DNA from 4 places in the Hymenobacter sublimis genome. Region 4 is predicted to be linked to each of the others. Evidence: riboswitches for the same ligand, from Rfam matches in the RefSeq annotation. Region 4 holds a riboswitch; each other region holds the start of a gene.

Region 1 (4,423 bases), 2.2 Mb from region 4:
GTCCATAGCCCGCGACAGGGTCACGTAGCTGTAGGCATTAAAGCGGGCCACCAGCTTGTCGCCTTGGTAGCGCTGGTAGGAGCTGGCCAAGTAGTCGTCGAGCTTGCTCTCGTCGGAGTCCGTTTGGGTACGGTCGTAGGCATCGGGGCTGCGGTAGCTGAGCAGGGCCACGGCGCGGGCCGCGCGTAGGCCCGCCGCGCCACCCGCGGGGGTAGCCGTTTCGTAAGTAGGGTCGGCGAAAATGGCCAGGCGCTGGGCTTCATTGAAGGCAATGCCCCAAGCCGAATGTCGGGCGCTGGTAGCCAACAGCACCAGGTTCTCGAATAGCTCGGGCCGCTGTACGGCCCACTCCACCGCCTGCTGCCCCCCTAGCGAACCGCCAATTAGGGTGTGCACCGACGTCAGGGCCAAATGTTCCCGCAAGGCCTCGTGCGCAGCCACCATATCCCGAATAGTCAGGAGCGGGAAGTGCTGGTAGGCTGGTTGCTCCGTTAGCGGGTCCGGGGTAAGTGGGCCGGTAGTGCCGTAGCAGGAGCCCAGCACGTTGGCACACACAATAAACCAGTCGGCCGGATCGAAGTGACAACCCGCGCCAAACAAACCGGGCCACCAGCTTAGCACATCGGCATTGGCCGTGAGGGCGTGACACACCCACACCACATTGTCGCGGGCCGCGTTGAGGCGGCCGTAGGTATGGTAGGTAACCTCCACCCGGGGTAGGGTAGCGCCGCTTTCCAGCCGCAGGGGCCGGGGCAGGCGGAACAGGTGTGGCTCTTCGGAAGACATGGAATAAGGAGCGCGGGTCGGAGGAAAGCGAAGTCGGAAGCTGCTTCGCGGGTAGTTGCTAGGGGCGCGCCAGGGCAACGAGGAGCGTTTAACCATGCGCGAAAGGAAACTTCGCGCGGCATTCGGGTTCATGCTAGTATATCCTAGCCCGCAGGCGGAGCCGATTTTGCCCGGCTCCGCCCCGGCCAGGTGCGGGCGGCGTATGTTCCGATGGTTCCTCTCTCACAAAAAACGTCGGCGCCGGCCCGCTTACCGCATGGCTGGAAGCTGCTGCCCGGCGGCTCTCTCACCTGCCGCCGGACATCAACCCCTCTCAAGTGCTAGACTTCCAGCGTAGCGGCGTGTTCGAGTTCTGGCTCCGGCAGCAGCGTGCTACCGGCCACATCAGCGGGCTGAGCGGCTACATTGCGCACCGCGTCAAAGGCCTGGGCCAGGTCGGCCCGGATATCATCAAAATGCTCAATGCCCACCGAGAGACGCAGGAGGGTAGGCGTCACGCCGGCGGCGCGCTGCTCCTCTTCGGAAAGCTGCTGGTGGGTAGTAGCCGAGGGCTGAATGATGAGCGTTTTGGCGTCGCCCACGTTGGCTAGGTGGCTGACCAGCTTTAGGTTATCAATAAACTGCGTAGCCGTTTCCTTAGAGCCTTTGATGGCGAAGGTGAGCACCCCGCCGTAGCCGCGCTTCAGGTATTTCTGGGCCAGGGCGTGGTAGGGGCTGCTCTTGAGGCCGGGGTAGTTCACGGCTTCTACCTGCGGGTGTTGCTCCAGCCAGGTAGCCACGCGCAGGGCGTTTTCCACGGTGCGGTCTACGCGCAAGCTCAGCGTTTCCAGGCCCTGAATCAGCTGCCAGGCATTGAATGGGCTTTGGGAAGGACCGAAGTCGCGCAGGCCTTCCACCCGGGCCCGAATGATAAAGGCAATGTTGCCAAACGGCCCGCCTTTTCCGAATACATCATTGAACACCAGCCCGTGGTAGCCCTCGGAAGGCTCCGTGAACTGCGGAAACTTGCCGTTGCCGAAGTCATATGTACCGCCGTCCACAATCACGCCGCCAATGCTGGTACCGTGGCCGCCAATCCACTTCGTCGCCGATTCTACCACAATGTGGGCGCCGTGCTCCAGGGGCCGAAACAGGTAGCCGCCCGCACCAAACGTATTGTCCACGATGAGGGGCAGATCGTGCTTGTCGGCAATGGCGGCAATGCGCTCAAAGTCCGGGATGCTAAAGCTCGGATTGCCAATGGTTTCCAGGTAGATGGCCTTGGTATTCTCGTTTATCAGGGCCTCAAACTTCTCCGGCTGGTCGCCGTCGGCGAAGCGCACCTCAATGCCCAAGCGCTTAAACGCTACCTTAAACTGGTTGTAAGTGCCGCCGTACAAGTGCGTGGTGCTCACGAAGTTGTCGCCGGCCTGCAGAATGTTGTTGAGGGCAATGAACTGCGCCGCCTGCCCCGAGGAAACCGCCAGGGCTGCCACTCCGCCTTCCAGGGCCGCCACACGCTGCTCAAACACGTCGGTGGTGGGGTTCATCAGGCGGGTGTAGATGTTGCCGAACTCCTTCAGCGCAAAGAGGTTGGCGCCGTGCTCGGCATTCTTGAACACGTAGCTGGTGGTCTGGTAGAGCGGTACGGCGCGGGAACCAGTTACGGGGTCGGGCTGCTGGCCGGCGTGGAGTTGGAGGGTCTCGAAGTGGAGGTTCTGCGTGGACATGGCAAGGCTGGGTTAAAGACCGTTTGGACAGGAAATGAGGGAGCGAAAACGCGAAGAGAAAGCCACGACGAGGCGCAGCGGGGGCCGCACCGGAACCAGCCAGAAAATGCTTCTGAAGCTGAATGGGATGCAGGCGGGCCTCGGGTGCCACTGTGGGTCACCGCAGAATCAGGCCAAGAAAGAGGAAGGGGTTAGCTAGCCGGGAGTAGGGCTAGCAACAGCAACAACACGTGCTACAGCAGCGCATTCGCATTCGCCGGGAAGCTGGAGCAGCTACCGAAACACAGAAACCCCACGACCTAGTAGGGCGCAACAAAGCGACCAAGGCAGCGGGGTAGGAAGGGGCGAAAGCGAGGATGTTTTCCATGGTACTCCTGAGTTATATGCCCCGCCAGCTAAGCTGATCGGGCAGGAATTGGCACCTTTCGCGCGGTCGAAGGTTGCCAGCGGGTCAGGGAGCCTGTTCTCTCGCCGCTTCTGTATAAATCTTATGAAAACTACCCCGCCGCGAGCGGGGGAGTACCGAGTTGGTATTGCAAAGGTATAGCAGCGGTTTTGATATATGCAATAGGGTAGCAAAATTTTTTACCGCGGTGGCTGACTACAGCCCTTAGAAGGTGCTAAAGCCAATACGATGATTCAAGCCGCTGATTTTCAAACGCAATGTATCCGTTGCTCTATCTCATAGAGCTAGTTGCAAGAACTATAGCTCCCTACGTTGCCGGAAAAATCTGGCATACGACTGTCCGTTACCGCAAACATACTCGTACGAAAAAGCATGGGTAGGCCACAAAAAAAGCCACTCGTTTACGAGTGGCTTTTTAGGATAATTCCTAGATATAGCCTAGGCTTAAATCTTAGGTAAAGTCAACACCTGGCCTACCTCAATGTGGTCGGGATTGGCGCCGATGGTTGCCTTATTGGCATCGTATATCTGATGCCACTTGGAGGCGTCACCGTAGTGGTTCTTGGCAATTTTAGAAAGCGAATCGCCGCTTACTACCGTGTATTTGTCGGCCTGGGCAGCTGCCGGCTGGGCAGCGGGCTGGTTAGCGTTGCCGAAGAAATCGGTGGCGCCGCCAGCGGCAGGTTTAGGAGCAGGAGCAACGGGTTTTTTTTCGCCGTCGTTGGAAAGGAAATCAAACAGTCCCATAGTGGTAAATGCAAGTAAATGTGGAAGAAACGACCGACTTGCAGGGCAGGAAAAGGGCGTCGGTTTTGGCTCTTACGCCAAGGCCAACAATAAGTTGTATCCGGCGCATGCGCATAATTCTAGGCTGAACATCTTGCGGAATTGCCCCGTAAGAGGCGCAATACCAAGTGTCCTGCTTGGTGGTGTTTCTCCCTCATTTTAACTTATCTCCCTGCCCCATGAAAACTAATTCCGCTCCCTTGCGCTACCTGGCTAGCCTGCTCATGTTACTGGTACTTTTCACTGCTTCCTGCGGCAGCAAAGAAGGCAAAGTAGAAGGCGTGAACATGCTGTATGGCACCGAAAGCAAAGTTTGGAAAACCGATAAAGAACTGAGCGCCAGCGGCGACAAAGTAAAGCAGACGGATGCTCAGGAGGATGAGCGCATCACCTTCTTTGCCAACAAGCAGTATAACATGACCTCTCCTGCTGGTGCCGTAAATGGCAAGTATGAGTTTGACCAGGCCGGTAAGAAAATCACTATGACGCCTGATGGAGCTGCCCAGAGCAATACCTTCGATGTAGTAACGCTCACCGACGACAAGCTCACGCTCCGTAGCCCCGAGGGCGCTGAGCTGCGCCTTGAAAAAGAATAAGCGCTGGTAGCTTTTCGCTTCGCAACAAAAAAGCCTCTCTGTATCCAACGGAGAGGCTTTTTTATGACCATTCGGTACTGGCAGTATGCTGAGGCTGGCCGCTTTTTCGGTGTGCTCTTATGGGCAGCTCTCGGATGAAT
Region 2 (4,423 bases), 320 kb from region 4:
AAACCTGGTTTTCGAGCTGAGTGCCGGCCAGCCACTGCTGGTAGTTTTTGTAGCCGGCGGCCGAGCCTTGCACGTTGGTGATGCGCTCCAGTTCCTTTTTTACTTCCTGCTCAGTGTTGCGCACGATGCTGTAGGCGGCTACCCCGAACTTCATGGGCGGCAAGTTCAGCCGGTCGCGGCGCTCCTGCAGGTCCTGGATGCGGCGGCCGATGGCGGCGGGCTCGTCGCCGTGCATCACGTAACCATCACACTGGGCGGCAATGAGGTTCTTGGCGGCTTCCGACTCGCCGCCGGCGTAAATGAACGGCCGCGGGCGCGACACGGGCTTGGGCTGCAGAATGGAATCGGTGACCTTGTAGAACTTGCCTTCGAAGGTGAAGTGGTCCTGCTTCCAGAGGTTGTCGACTACGTGCAGCCACTCGGCGGTGCGGGCGTACCGGTCGTCGTGCTGCTCGAAGTGCACGCCGTACTTTTTGGCCTCATCCTGCCACCATGACGACACCACGTTCAGGCTCAGGCGGCCGTTGCTGATGTGGTCGATGTTGGCGGCTTGCTTGGCCAGGAGGGCGGGGGAGTGGAAGGTAGGCCGCACGGCCACCATCAGCTCAATTTTCTTGGTCACGGCCGCCAGAGCTGCCGCCGTGCTCCAGGCGTCCAGCGAGGGGGCTTCCTCACCTTTGATGTCGTTAAGATTGAGCTCGGCAATCAGGGACAGGTCGTAGCCCAGGTCCTCGCTGCGCTGGGCCAGCGTCTTCACGTAGTCCCAGTCGGCGCGCATGTTTTCGTCCTCTACGTTGCGCAGCCACCCGCCAAAAACGGGCATCCAATATCCGTACCGCATGGCTTAGTGAATAGAAGCCGCTACCGGCTGTTGGGTGGAGAATACGGCATCAGCCGGAGCCGGCTGGCTACCGGGGTTGGGGGCGCCAATCTGGGTTTCGAGGTAGTCCACGAAGCGGGCGTAGGGGTCGAAGCCCACCACATTCACGGCATCGGCCACAAAGTTGGACAGGGCGTTGATGTCGTAGAATAGTACGTCGCCGGTGCGGTCGTCAATCAGGTACTCGATGCCGCCCACGTCGATTTTGGCGGCGGCCACAATGCGCTCCACGGCTTCCACTACCTCCGCGGGGGGCGTGAAGGCTTCCACCTGAATGCCTTTCTTGGGGGCTTCGGTCAGGCAGAAGTCGCCGGCGGCGGGCTCCTCCGGAATCTGGCAGATTTCGGCGGGGCACAGGTTGAAGCTCTCCCCGGTGGTGTACACCTTCATGGCGTAGAGGAATTTGCCGTTCAGGGTTTCCACGCGGTGAATGTTGCCGCCGCGGGGCGTCACGTACTCCTGCACCAGGGCCGTCTGGTCGATGCCCAGGTCGATTTGCCCGGCGGCCACGGCGGCTTCTACACCCTCTATCGTGTCGAAGCGGATGATGCCGGCGCCGCTACCCCCGATGTTCACCTTTACCACAATGGGGAATTGCAGTTGGCGGGCCGCATCGGGCACGCGGGAGGCGTGGTTAATTACGAAAGACTTCGGAAACTTCAGGCCCAGGGAGGCAAACAGGCTGAGCTGACGGGCCTTGTTGGTTTCGATGGCCGTAGCGCCCGAGCCGTTGATGATGCGGGTACCGATGCGCTCCAGGTGGGTAGCGTAGCCGGCCGTGTGGAAAATGCCCTGGCCGTGGCCGCGCAGGTAGGCCGAGGAACTCATGCGGTTGACTACCAGGGAGTAGCGGCTCTCGGTTTCCAGCGGGTCGAAGAGGTGGTGGGCGGCGTCGATTTTCTCGTAGGGCAGGCCGCGGCGGTCCAGCTCGGCAAACAGGGGCTTAAACCACTCGGGGTGTTCGAAATAAATGCCAATCGGCTTCACAGACTGTGACATGCGAGGAGAATGAAGAACTAGAAAGTAGAAATCAGTGGATGTTGCCGCCCTCATTTGGGCAGCAAAACAGGCAAGCCCGGACAGGGTAGGGGCTGGCGGAAAGGCGCGGGCAAACTGAGAAACCGGAGTTTGGGTGCGCGAAACGAGGTAGGAAGAGAAGCCCCGCGGGAAAAGTAGCAGCGCTACTGGGCTGGTCTACTTAGGGAAGAAATAGTTAGGTAGTAATTTTACCAGCAGCGCGTTGCGCGCAAAGAGCCAGCGGCAAAAGCAGTACCCAGTGGTTCTTACCTACCCAACCAGCGGCGTACAGACCGCCCAACAACACGTGCCACAACATCCATGCTGTACGGAAGCAGGGGTGGCGGGAGCGGGGGCGAAGTGCGGGAAGCGGTTCACGGTACGTTGTTTTTATATGGTCAGGAGTTGGCACCGTTTCAGTCTTACTGAAGGTTGCCGGCGTTTCGTCGAGCCTGTCTCTCCACGCCTCTGTATAAAAACAATCCTTTCAGGTAAAGAATTGAGTGGGGCAAAGGTAAACCCGCTGGGTCCACACTGCCAAATTTTCTTTGGCCAGTGGCGCTGGCGTCGGGCGAGAGGTCCGGGCAAAGCCTGGTGAGCCATGCCGCGTGCCCCCCGAAGCTAGCGGGAGGGAAACCAGTGCAGGCCGCCGGGAGGATTTGCGGGCCAAAAGCTGCGCTACCTACTCCAATTCAGCGGACAAGCCTGGTTGACTTATGCATGTTGATAGTCAGGAAATTATGTTGGGCTGTTATTGAGGTAAAAATGGATGTAATTAATTTTTATTATGAATATTTATATAAATCTTTATACATATTGCTGTTCAATAGGTGCCCGTCGGGCGTGTTCAATTTCCCCACCAGTTATACCGTATTCGCATGAAAAAAACCGGAGTACTCATGGCCGCTCTCCTGACCAGCGGCGCTGCCATTGCGCAGGACAACACCCAAACCTCCACCAGCTACGGCAGCAACAACCGCGTGACGGTGGAGCAAACGGGCCGCTCAAACACGGCCATTGCCCGCCAGAACGACGCGGCCGTGAATGGGGGCAGTAGCAGTGGCAATAATAACGAGGTGACCCAGACCCAGGTCGGCAGCCAGCATGTGGCTCAAACCGACCAGATGGGTAACCGCCAGCAGGCCGTGCAGGTGCAGCTTTCGGATGTGAGCCGGGGCGCTAATGGGGCCCGCATCCGGCAGGGCTCCACTGCCGCGAACAGCGACGGCAACTACGCCAGCCAATACCAGGGGGGCTTCAGCCATAGTGCTTCCATTGAGCAGGCAAGCGGGGCCAACTATGCCACCCAAAACCAAAGCGGCCGCAATGCTTTTGCTACCATTTTTCAGAGCACAGGCAATAACAACCGCGCCACGCAGGACCAGAATACCAATGTGTTCGGAGGTACTGCCACGGCCCGGCAGTTGGGGGCTAACAACACCTCTAGCCAGCAGCAGAACAGCTCTGGCCAGTCGGCCTCGGCCAGCGTGCTGCAGCAGGGCAATAATAACGCGGCCAGCCAGCAGCAGCAGAACCTGAGTGGCATCATGAGCGCCAGCATTGGTCAGCTGGGCAACAACAATGCGGCAGCGCAGGCGCAGAGCAGCCAGGGCAGTGCGTCTTCTTCGGTCTTCATTCAGCAAACCGGCAACAACAACGCCGCTACGCAAACGCAAAACCACTCCGGTTCTTTTGGCACCGTGGCGGCCACGGCTACCCAAACTGGCAACAACAATGCCGCTACCCAAAGCCAGACGGGCGTAATGTCAGTAAGCGCTGCGGCTACTCAGAATGGCAACCGCAACGAGGCCACCCAAACGCAGGTCAATACGGCATTTTCGGGGGCAACTGTTCTGCAGATGGGCAACAACAACACGGCCACGCAGCGCCAGCAAAACGCCGGCTTTGTACAGGCTGCCATTGAGCAGGAGGGTAACCGCAACGCAGCTATCCAGAGTCAGCAAGGGGAGTATCACGAGGCAGTAGTAGAGCAGACGGGCAACCGCAATACGGCCTTGCAGGACCAGCAGGTAGGCGGCTCCGCCAGCTTCCCCACTCGCTCGGGCAACTACGGCTACATCAGCCAGGAAGCCAACGACTCCTACGCCCGCCAAGTACAGGTAGGAAACAGCAACGATGCCCGCACCTACCAGGGGGCCAGCGGCAACAGCAGCGACGTACTGCAAACCGGCAATGGCAATACGACCATCGTGCGCCAGAACCGGTAGCTGTTTACCTACGTGTTGGTACAAAAAAGGCCTGTCTTCTCAAGGAAGCGGGCTTTTTTCGTGTCCGTGGCGTGGCTTACCGTCTTTTTACACACCGCTTGGGCCGTGCAGAAATAAAAAGCCCCGGCTCGTCAGCCGGGGCTTGAAATGCAATAGGTGTAGCTCTTGCCGGCAGACACACACCTGTAACGGCCGGCAAGACAAACGTACGGAAAATGCATTATCAGCGTTATAGTCGAGCTAGAGACCTGTGAACAGAAGGCGCATAGTGCCGTGCTAGAGCGTCATGCCGAGCCGG
Region 3 (4,423 bases), 2.0 Mb from region 4:
GGTAGATGGGCGGTGGCGGTGTCGGCTTTTGCGGGCGCTGCTCTGGTCACTACCGGCACCACGGCTGACTTAGGTTTGGCCGCAGCTACGGGCGCTGGGCTGCTAGCTGCGCGGGCCGGCTTTGCATTTGGCTTTGGCTTGCCGCCGGAAGCAGCCGCCGGTGCCGCTGCCGGAACGGAGGCCGCGGCCTTGGGCTGGGGCGGCGTAGCCTCCACGAGAAGTAAAATATTGGTGGGCAGAGTGGAGTACAGATTAGCCGCTGGAATGGGCTGCGGTTCGTTGAACGTGTTGAAATCGGGTAGCTGCCAGGCTAGTAGTGCCCGCGAGTCCCGGTCGCTCTGGTAGTATTCCACCCGCAAGGCGTAGTAGCTCCCAGCTTTCATTTTCAGGTGGGTTGTGGAAACCGTTACGAGCTGATCGTGCCAGGAATCCAGCACTTTCTTCCCGCCGATCCAGACGCGCATCCCGTCGTCGGTAGCAATCTGGAAGGTGTACACCCCCGTTACCGGGGCATATACGTGGCCTGCCCAACGCACCGAGAAGTACTCGCCCGGCACGCCTGGTCCCGGCGACACAAAGTGGTTGCCGCTGGGCCCAACGGTCCAGTTGAAGTCGATTGCTGCATCGGTGCGAGTCAGCACTAGCTTCTCAAACTTTTTACCCTCGTAGTACTGTCCACGCAAGCCCGAGCCGGCCTGGTGTTGAGCCAGCGTCCAGCTGCTCAGCAGGCATAAGCAGCCCGTTAACAGTTTCTGACACAGAGAGGATAGCATCATAGTCGCAGACATCTAACGTATTGACCACAAGATGAACAAAATGCCAAACCGCACGAACTTTATTCAATGAGCAGGCCATTCCGTACAACGAACCATTCAGCTAAGCCTATATACTTCTGCTAAGCAAACCGTGCAGCAAGCCACCAACTTGCTGTTGCTACCCGCCTGTAAAACGCGACATTCCACGTCGTGTCGGTGAGCAGTAAGCATTGGACGATGTGAGTTAAACAACTTCAGCAACGACTGAGACGCGAAGCGTCGCGTCTTCTGCAGGCGTGCAGCCTGAAAGCGAATGACTCTACCTCCCTCCCAAAACTTCCCGGATTGAAAGTTGAAGATTCCGGTTGTATCTTCGCCCTGTTACTTATCCAGAAAGACCGAGGGATTGGGCCCGATGACGTCTTAGCAACCTGAATAAAACAAGGTGCTAATTCCCTTTCCGGGCGGCTTGGGCGGTTTGGAAGAAGATAAGAACAGGACTCGCGCCCCCACGCGGCTCTTTCTGGATAGGCACTTTTTTGCTGCCGATTTTCTTAGAAGAGCCGATATGCCGACGACCCTCCACCGCCCCCACTCCCCGCTGCACGACATCCTGGCCCAGCGCGTCCTGATTCTGGACGGCGCCATGGGCACCATGATTCAGCGTCACAAGCTGGAAGAGGCTGATTTCCGGGGCACCCGCTTCGCGAATCATCCCAACCCTCTGCGCGGCAACAACGACCTGCTCAGCCTCACGCGGCCCGACATCATCAAGGGCATCCACGCCGATTACTTCGCGGCCGGGGCCGACATGGTGGAAACCAACACGTTCAGCGGCACCACCATCGCCCAGGCCGATTACGGCCTGGAGGACATTGTGTATGAGTTGAACTATGAGTCGGCGCGCATAGCCCGGGAGGTAGCCGACGAGTTTACGGCCCAGAACCCCGCCAAGCCTCGCTTCGTGGCCGGCGCCATCGGGCCCACCAACCGCACTGCCTCCCTGTCACCCGACGTAAACCGTCCCGGCTTCCGGGCCGTGACCTTCGATGAGCTGGCCACCGCCTACCATGAGCAAGTGCGCGGCCTCGTGGAGGGTGGCTCCGACGCCCTGCTCATTGAAACCATCTTCGACACCCTGAACGCCAAGGCGGCGCTGTACGCGGTGCAGAAGTTCTTCGACGAAGGTGGCCGCCCGGTGCCCGTTATGATTTCCGGTACCATCACCGACGCCTCTGGCCGCACCCTTTCGGGCCAGACGGTGGAGGCTTTCTGGAACTCGATCCGGCACTTGCCCCTACTGAGCGTGGGTTTGAACTGCGCCCTCGGCGCCGATCAGCTGCAAGTGTATATCAAAGAGCTGAGCCGCATTGCCGACGTGCACATTTCCGCCTACCCCAACGCCGGCCTCCCGAATGCCTTCGGGGGCTACGACGAGTCGGCTGAGGAGTTTGCGGGCGTGGTGGAAAATTACCTCAAAGAAGGTCTCGTGACGGTAGTAGGCGGTTGTTGCGGCACCACGCCCCAGCACATCGGCGAGCTGGCTCGCCTGGCGGAGCGGTACGAACCGCGGCGGGTGACCCTACCCCAACCCCTCCCCGGTGGGGAGGAGCTTAGATCAGCTTCTGCTGATAGGATAACCAACATGTCTGGCACCCCTCCCCACCGGGGAGGGGCCGGGGGTGGGGTAACCCGCCTCGCCGGCCTCGAACCGTTCAACATCACCCCCAACAGCCTATTCGTCAACGTGGGCGAGCGGTGCAACGTGACGGGCTCCCGCGCTTTCGCCCGCCTTATCCGGACCGGAAACTACGAGGCCGCCCTGCAAGTAGCCCGCGACCAGGTGGAAGGCGGTGCCCAGGTCATCGACGTGAACATGGATGAGGGCATGCTCGACTCGGAGCAGGCCATGACCACCTTCCTGCACCTGATTGCCTCGGAGCCCGATATTTCGCGGGTGCCGATTATGCTGGACTCTTCGAAGTGGAGCGTGCTGGAAGCCGGCCTTAAGTGCGTACAAGGCAAGAGCATTGTCAACTCCATTTCCTTGAAGGAAGGCGAGGAAACCTTCAAGGAGCGGGCCCGCACCGTGCGAGCTTACGGCGCCGCCATGGTAGTCATGGCCTTCGATGAGAACGGCCAGGCCGATACCCTGGAAAAGCGCATCGACATCTGCCGGCGCAGCTACGATATCCTGGTAAACGAAGTCGGCTTCCCGGCCGAGGACATCATCTTCGACCCCAACATCCTGACGGTGGGCACCGGCATGGAGGAGCACCGCAATTATGCGCTGGACTTCATTGAGGCCGTCCGCTGGATCAAGCAGAACCTGCCCGGCGCCCTCACCAGCGGCGGCGTCAGCAACATCAGCTTCTCTTTCCGCGGCAACGATGTGGTGCGCGAGGCCATGCATTCGGCCTTCCTCTACCACGCCATCCGGGCCGGCCTGGATATGGGCATTGTGAACCCCAGTCAGCTGGCCGTGTACGATGAAGTGCCCAAAGACCTGCTGGAACTGGTGGAAGACGTGCTCCTGAACCGTCGCCCCGACGCCACCGAGCGTCTCGTAGACTTCGCCGACACCGTAAAGCAGAAAGACAAAACGGAGGTAGTAGCCGACGCCTGGCGTAGCCTGCCCGTAGCCGAGCGCCTGCAGCACGCCCTAGTAAAAGGTATTACGGAATTTATCGACGAGGACACCGAGCAGGTGCGCCAGCAAGTAGCCAGGCCGCTCGAAGTAATTGAAGGCCCCCTGATGGCGGGTATGAACGTAGTGGGTGACTTGTTTGGCGCGGGCAAAATGTTCCTGCCCCAGGTCGTGAAATCGGCCCGCGTGATGAAGAAAGCCGTGGCCTACCTGGAGCCTTACCTGCTGGCCGACAAGCAAAGCGGCGACCGGCAAACGGCCGGTAAAATCCTGCTGGCCACGGTAAAAGGCGACGTGCACGACATCGGCAAGAACATCGTGGGCGTAGTGCTGGCCTGCAACAACTTCGACATTGTGGACCTGGGCGTAATGGTGCCCCTGGAAAAGATTCTGGACGAAGCCCAGAAGCAACAGGTGGACGTCATCGGCCTGAGCGGCCTCATCACCCCAAGCCTAGATGAAATGGTGTACGTGGCCCAGGAAATGGAAAAGCGCGGCCTCCAGACTCCGCTCCTCATCGGGGGCGCCACCACCTCCCGCCTGCACGCGGCCGTGAAAATTGCGCCCAACTACTCCGGCCCGGTGGTACACGTGAATGACGCTTCCCGCTCGGTAGGCGTGGCGGCGGCTTTGCTGGGCTCCGCCGATGTGGAATACGCCCGCACCGTGCGCGAGGAGTACCGCCAGCTCCGCGAAGACTACGCCGGCCGTCAGCGCGAGAAGAGCTACCTGCCCATTGAAGCCGCCCGCGAAAACGGCTTCCAGGCTGACTGGGAAGCCACCCGTATTGTGAAGCCGAGTTTCCTGGGCACCAAAACACTGGAAGACTACCCCCTAGCTGAGCTAGCGGAGTACATCGACTGGACGCCCTTCTTCCAGACCTGGGAGCTGAAGGGCCGCTACCCCCGCATCCTCACCGATGAGAACGTGGGCGAAGCCGCCACCCAGCTCTTCCATGACGCCCAGAAGCTGCTCAAGCAAATCATTGACGAGAAGCTGCTCACGGCCCGCGCCGTAGTGG
Region 4 (4,423 bases):
GGCGGCAATAAGCGTGTGGCGGCGGGTTTGCTCAATGACACCCTGGCGGGCATCCACCAGCACAATGGCCAGGTCGGCGTTGCTGGCGCCGGTTACCATGTTGCGGGTGTACTGCACGTGGCCCGGCGCATCGGTGATGATGAACTTGCGACGCGGGGTAGTGAAATACTTGTAGGCCACATCAATGGTGATGCCCTGCTCGCGCTCGGCCCGCAGGCCATCCGTCAGCAAAGCCAAATCCACGGTGCCGTTGGAAGCCTGCCGCTTTTCCAGCGCCGCCAGCACGTCCAGCGACACGGATTCGGAATCGTAGAGCAAGCGGCCAATCAGCGTGCTTTTGCCATCGTCCACGCTGCCGCAAGTGATAAATCGAAGAAGGTCCATTTGTTTAGACATGAGACTGTGAGACATGAGAAGTGAGATGGGTGAGTTCGAAAAAGAGGGTGGTCGACAGGTGCAAAGCCGGAACTGTCTCACCTCTCATGTCTCACAGTCTCACTTCTAATAATCAGAAATAGCCGTTGCGCTTCCGGTCTTCCATGCCGGCTTCGGAGATGTTGTCGTCGAGGCGGGTGGCGCCCCGCTCGCTCACTTTGGCTAGCAGCAGGTCCTGGATGATGTCTTCCACGGTGCTGGCGTCGCTTTCCACGGCGGCGGTACAAGTCGAGTCGCCCACGGTGCGGAAGCGTACCTGCCGGGTCACGATTTCGTCGTCCTCATCGAGGCGCAGGTGCTCGGAAAGGCCCAGGAGTTGGCCGGTGGGCAGCACCACGCAGCGGCGCTCGTGGCCGAAGTAGATGTCGGGCAGGGCAATGTTTTCGCGCTGAATGTAGCGCCAGACGTCCAGCTCCGTCCAGTTCGAAATCGGGAATACGCGCACGTTCTCACCTTTTTGAATGCGGCCGTTGTACACGTTCCAGAGCTCGGGGCGCTGGCGCTTGGGGTCCCACTGCCCAAACTCGTCGCGGACGGAGAAGATGCGTTCCTTGGCGCGGGCCTTCTCCTCGTCGCGGCGAGCCCCGCCGATGCAGGCGTCAAACTCAAACTCCTCGATTACCTCCAGCAGCGTGTAAGTCTGCAGCGGGTTGCGGCTGGGGTATTTGCCGCCCGGCTCGCGCAGGCGCTGCCGCTTGATGGTATCTTCCACCTTGCGCACAATCAGCTTTTCGCCCAACTGTTCGGCTAGTTGGTCGCGGTAGGCTAGCACTTCCGGGAAGTTGTGGCCGGTATCTACGTGCACCAGCGGGAAGGGGAAGCGGCCGGGCCGAAAGGCTTTTTCGGCCAAACGCGTCAACACGATGGAGTCTTTGCCACCCGAGAACAGCAGGGCTGGGCGCTCAAATTGGCCGGCTACTTCCCGCAGGATGTGGATGGCTTCGGCTTCGAGCCGGTCGAGGTAATCAAAAGAGGAAGTACTCATGTAGTTCTGGATGTCAGTTCTTAGCGCCGGAAAGTGTCCGTGTGACCCCACCCCAACCCCTCCCCGGTGGGAAGGGGCTTCGGTTACTTTGGTTTGGCAACGCTACCAGTCAAAATCGTTGTGGTACTAGCATAAGCCCCTCCCCACCGGGGTGGGGTTGGGGTGGGGTCACACGGGCTCTACCACCGGGTCGGGGCCATTGTGGTGGGCGGTGGCGTGCAGGCCACACTCTTTGGCCGAAAGGTCTTCCCACCACCAGCGGCCAGCGCGGAAGTCCTCGCCGGGGCGGATGGCGCGGGTGCACGGGGCGCACCCAATGCTCACGAAGCCCTGTTGGTGCAGCGTATTCACCGGCACGTTGTGTTCCTTGGTGAAGGCCACGGCTTGGTCCCAGGTCCAGTCGAACAGGGGGTGAATCTTCACCAGGTTGTGGGCCACGTCCCATTCCACCGGGTCCATGGTTTGGCGGTTTTGCGACTGCTCGGCGCGGATGCCCGTAACCCAGGCCGCCTTGCCAGCCAGGGCCCGATTCAGGGGTTCCACCTTGCGAATAAAGCAGCATTCCTTGCGGTTATCCACGCTTTCGTAGAAGCTATTCGGGCCTTTCGCTAGCATCAGCTGCTCTACATTTTCCCGCTGGGGGTAGTACACCGCAATGGGCTGGCCGTACTTCAGCAAGGTCTTATTCCAGGTGGCGTAGGTTTCCTGAAAATTGCGGCCCGTGTCGAGGGTGAACACCTGAATGGGCAACTCGTGGGCAAAAATCAGGTGGCTGATGAGTTGGTCTTCTAGACCGAAGGAGGTCGAGAAAACGGCTTGCTCGGGGAAGTACTCCGCCACGAGGCGCAGCCGCTCCAAGGCCGAAGCCTGGATTAGCCGGGGGCGCAGGTCGTCCAGCAACGCGTGGACGGCCGGCGCAGCAGTTGCTGCGGACATATCAGAAGAAAGGAAGGGAAACCGACGTTGTAGGCGCGGATTTCAGCCAAACAAAGGCCCTGGCACAGGATAGCGGCGCTGCTACGGGCAGCAACTAGCTAGAAAACAGCCGGGCGAAAAGGTGGGCGTGCGCCGAAACCTGACTACACGAAAGAGCCGTGTCAGCCGCGTAGCAGGGCGCACAAACCAGAAGAAAGGAGGTTGGAAGCGCTTAGCAACAACACGGCATGCCCAACATGGCACAACACCCATGCTGTAGTGCAGAGGCGGTGGCGGATGCGGCGGCGGAGTTGGACAAGCGGTTCACGGCTAGTTGTTTTTATATGGTCAGGAGTTGGCACCGTTTCGGATGGTCCGCTGGTTGCCGGCGTTTCGTCGAGCCTGTCTCTCCGCGCCTCTGTATAAAAACAATCCTTTGTGGGTAAAGAATTGGTAGGGCAAAAGTAGTGGTCAGAATTTTACACTACCAAATTTTATTTTTTCTGCAGTAGCGTTTTCCCAGCCCGGACGGGTCACTACAGCGAGAGTGGTAGGACTAGACGGGAGGGCGTGCCTAGCGGAAATATTGAAAATTGCTGGGGTCGTTTGCTAGCTGCATTAACTACCCCTTTTTTAGCTGAAACCAGCCATTGAAATAAGATAGGTACGGAAAGCTACAACTCTGCAGTTGCCGTTTGAGCGTAGTTTGATCTTAAGAACTATATGCGGATTGTACAACTTTACTTTTCTGAAAAACGCGCCCGAAGTTTTTCTAAAAATAAAGTGGCTTCGGGTGAAGATTTAGTAGCCAAAATCAGGGTAGCGTAGGCCACGGTTAGCACGGTGGAGCGCAACAGCATAGTGAGTAGTGACGAAGCCAGCGTGGGCATGAGCCAGCCAGCTACCCCGGCAACGGCCGCAATGCCCAGAATCAACGGGATGCGCCACGTAAACGGCTGCATGCGGTAGCTGTGCCACACAAACCAGGTACGGGCCACATTGATGCTTACCTGAGCCACGCAGGCAGCTACCGCAGCCCCCACCATGCCCAGGCGCGGAATCAGTAATCCGTTGAGTAGAATAGTAAGCACGGCCAGCGACACGTTGAAAATCAGATCGTAGCGGTAGCGGGGAGAGGTTACCACCATCAAGCCGTTGACGCCCGTGATGCCGTCGAAGAGTTTGCTACCCAGTAACAGCAGCACTACCACCGTGCCTTCGGCGTAGCGGGCATTGCGCATCAGGGAGTAGATAAAGTCCAGGTTCAGGCTGATACCCAGAAATAAAAAACAACCCAACAGTGTGTTGAGGCGGGTAGCGCGGCGGTAGAAATCGGCCATGCGGGGCAGATCCTGCTGCTTCCAATAGTCGGCCAACAGGGGAAAGGCTATCTTGTTGAGCGAGCGAGCCGGAATAGCCAGGGCCGTGCTAATGTTGCTGGCCACCACGTAAATGCCAGCCGCCGCCACGCTCACCTGCGCGCCTACCATCAAGGTATCAATGTACAGGATAATACTGCCCGACAGGCTTCCGAGCAGAGTAAAGGCGCCCATGCCCAGCATCTCGCGCAGGGGCCGTACCGCGAGTACCTGCCGCGTAGGTCGCCAGTGCAGCTCCCCAATGGCGGCTACGTAACCCGTTAGCAGCAGGGCCAGGGCGCTGTTCACGCCCACAAACCACAACACATAACCCGTAAACGAGAGGTAGCCCAAGCCAAACAGAAACGCACCCGCTACAATCAGAACCCGCAGCAGAATATCCTGCACGAAGGAGGAAAAAGCCGTGTGATACAGCGCCTTTAAGTAGGCGTCCTGCACCGAGTACAGCATGGTGAAGAAGGCCAGCACGGCGCCCCAGGTGTAGTAGGGCGCGAGCAGGGGCGCATCGCGGCCGTACCAGGGCAGGAGCAGGGGTTCCCCCAGGAAATACAGGGCCGTGACTACGGCAAATCCTAGCAAGGGCACGCCCACAAGTAGCGGCAGAAACCCCCGGTGGCCCGATTCCGGGTGGCGGAAGTAGGGAAAAAACCGGATGCCCACGCTGGCAAAGCCAAAGGCCGCAATTTGGGCGTACAGCGTGGCTACTGAG

Evidence for each region. A riboswitch is a leader RNA that binds a small molecule or an ion and turns the genes downstream of it on or off. The one in region 4 is predicted to bind S-adenosylmethionine.
Region 1: linked by a shared signal. The riboswitch ahead of MWH26_RS15595 (O-acetylhomoserine aminocarboxypropyltransferase/cysteine synthase family protein) and the one ahead of MWH26_RS06245 (phosphoadenylyl-sulfate reductase) in region 4 are both predicted to bind S-adenosylmethionine.
Region 2: linked by a shared signal. The riboswitch ahead of MWH26_RS04955 (ATP-grasp domain-containing protein) and the one ahead of MWH26_RS06245 (phosphoadenylyl-sulfate reductase) in region 4 are both predicted to bind S-adenosylmethionine.
Region 3: linked by a shared signal. The riboswitch ahead of metH (methionine synthase) and the one ahead of MWH26_RS06245 (phosphoadenylyl-sulfate reductase) in region 4 are both predicted to bind S-adenosylmethionine.

What each region holds. Positions count from the first base shown of each region.
Region 1 is NZ_CP095848.1:3,720,463-3,724,885, reverse strand. Features, by position in the region: gene metX (homoserine O-acetyltransferase MetX) at 1-786, opposite strand, end outside; gene MWH26_RS15595 (O-acetylhomoserine aminocarboxypropyltransferase/cysteine synthase family protein) at 1,107-2,495, opposite strand; SAM riboswitch class I at 2,872-2,983, opposite strand; gene MWH26_RS15590 (LysM peptidoglycan-binding domain-containing protein) at 3,346-3,648, opposite strand; gene MWH26_RS15585 (lipocalin family protein) at 3,867-4,283, shown strand.
Region 2 is NZ_CP095848.1:1,161,012-1,165,434, forward strand. Features, by position in the region: gene MWH26_RS04950 (LLM class flavin-dependent oxidoreductase) at 1-841, opposite strand, end outside; gene MWH26_RS04955 (ATP-grasp domain-containing protein) at 845-1,879, opposite strand; SAM riboswitch class I at 2,285-2,376, opposite strand; gene MWH26_RS04960 (hypothetical protein) at 2,776-4,125, shown strand.
Region 3 is NZ_CP095848.1:4,049,302-4,053,724, forward strand. Features, by position in the region: gene MWH26_RS17010 (PA14 domain-containing protein) at 1-776, opposite strand, end outside; SAM riboswitch class I at 1,138-1,250, shown strand; gene metH (methionine synthase) at 1,324-4,423, shown strand, end outside.
Region 4 is NZ_CP095848.1:1,480,937-1,485,359, forward strand. Features, by position in the region: gene MWH26_RS06235 (sulfate adenylyltransferase subunit 1) at 1-411, opposite strand, end outside; gene cysD (sulfate adenylyltransferase subunit CysD) at 509-1,420, opposite strand; gene MWH26_RS06245 (phosphoadenylyl-sulfate reductase) at 1,589-2,356, opposite strand; SAM riboswitch class I at 2,673-2,764, opposite strand; gene MWH26_RS06250 (lipopolysaccharide biosynthesis protein) at 3,076-4,423, opposite strand, start outside.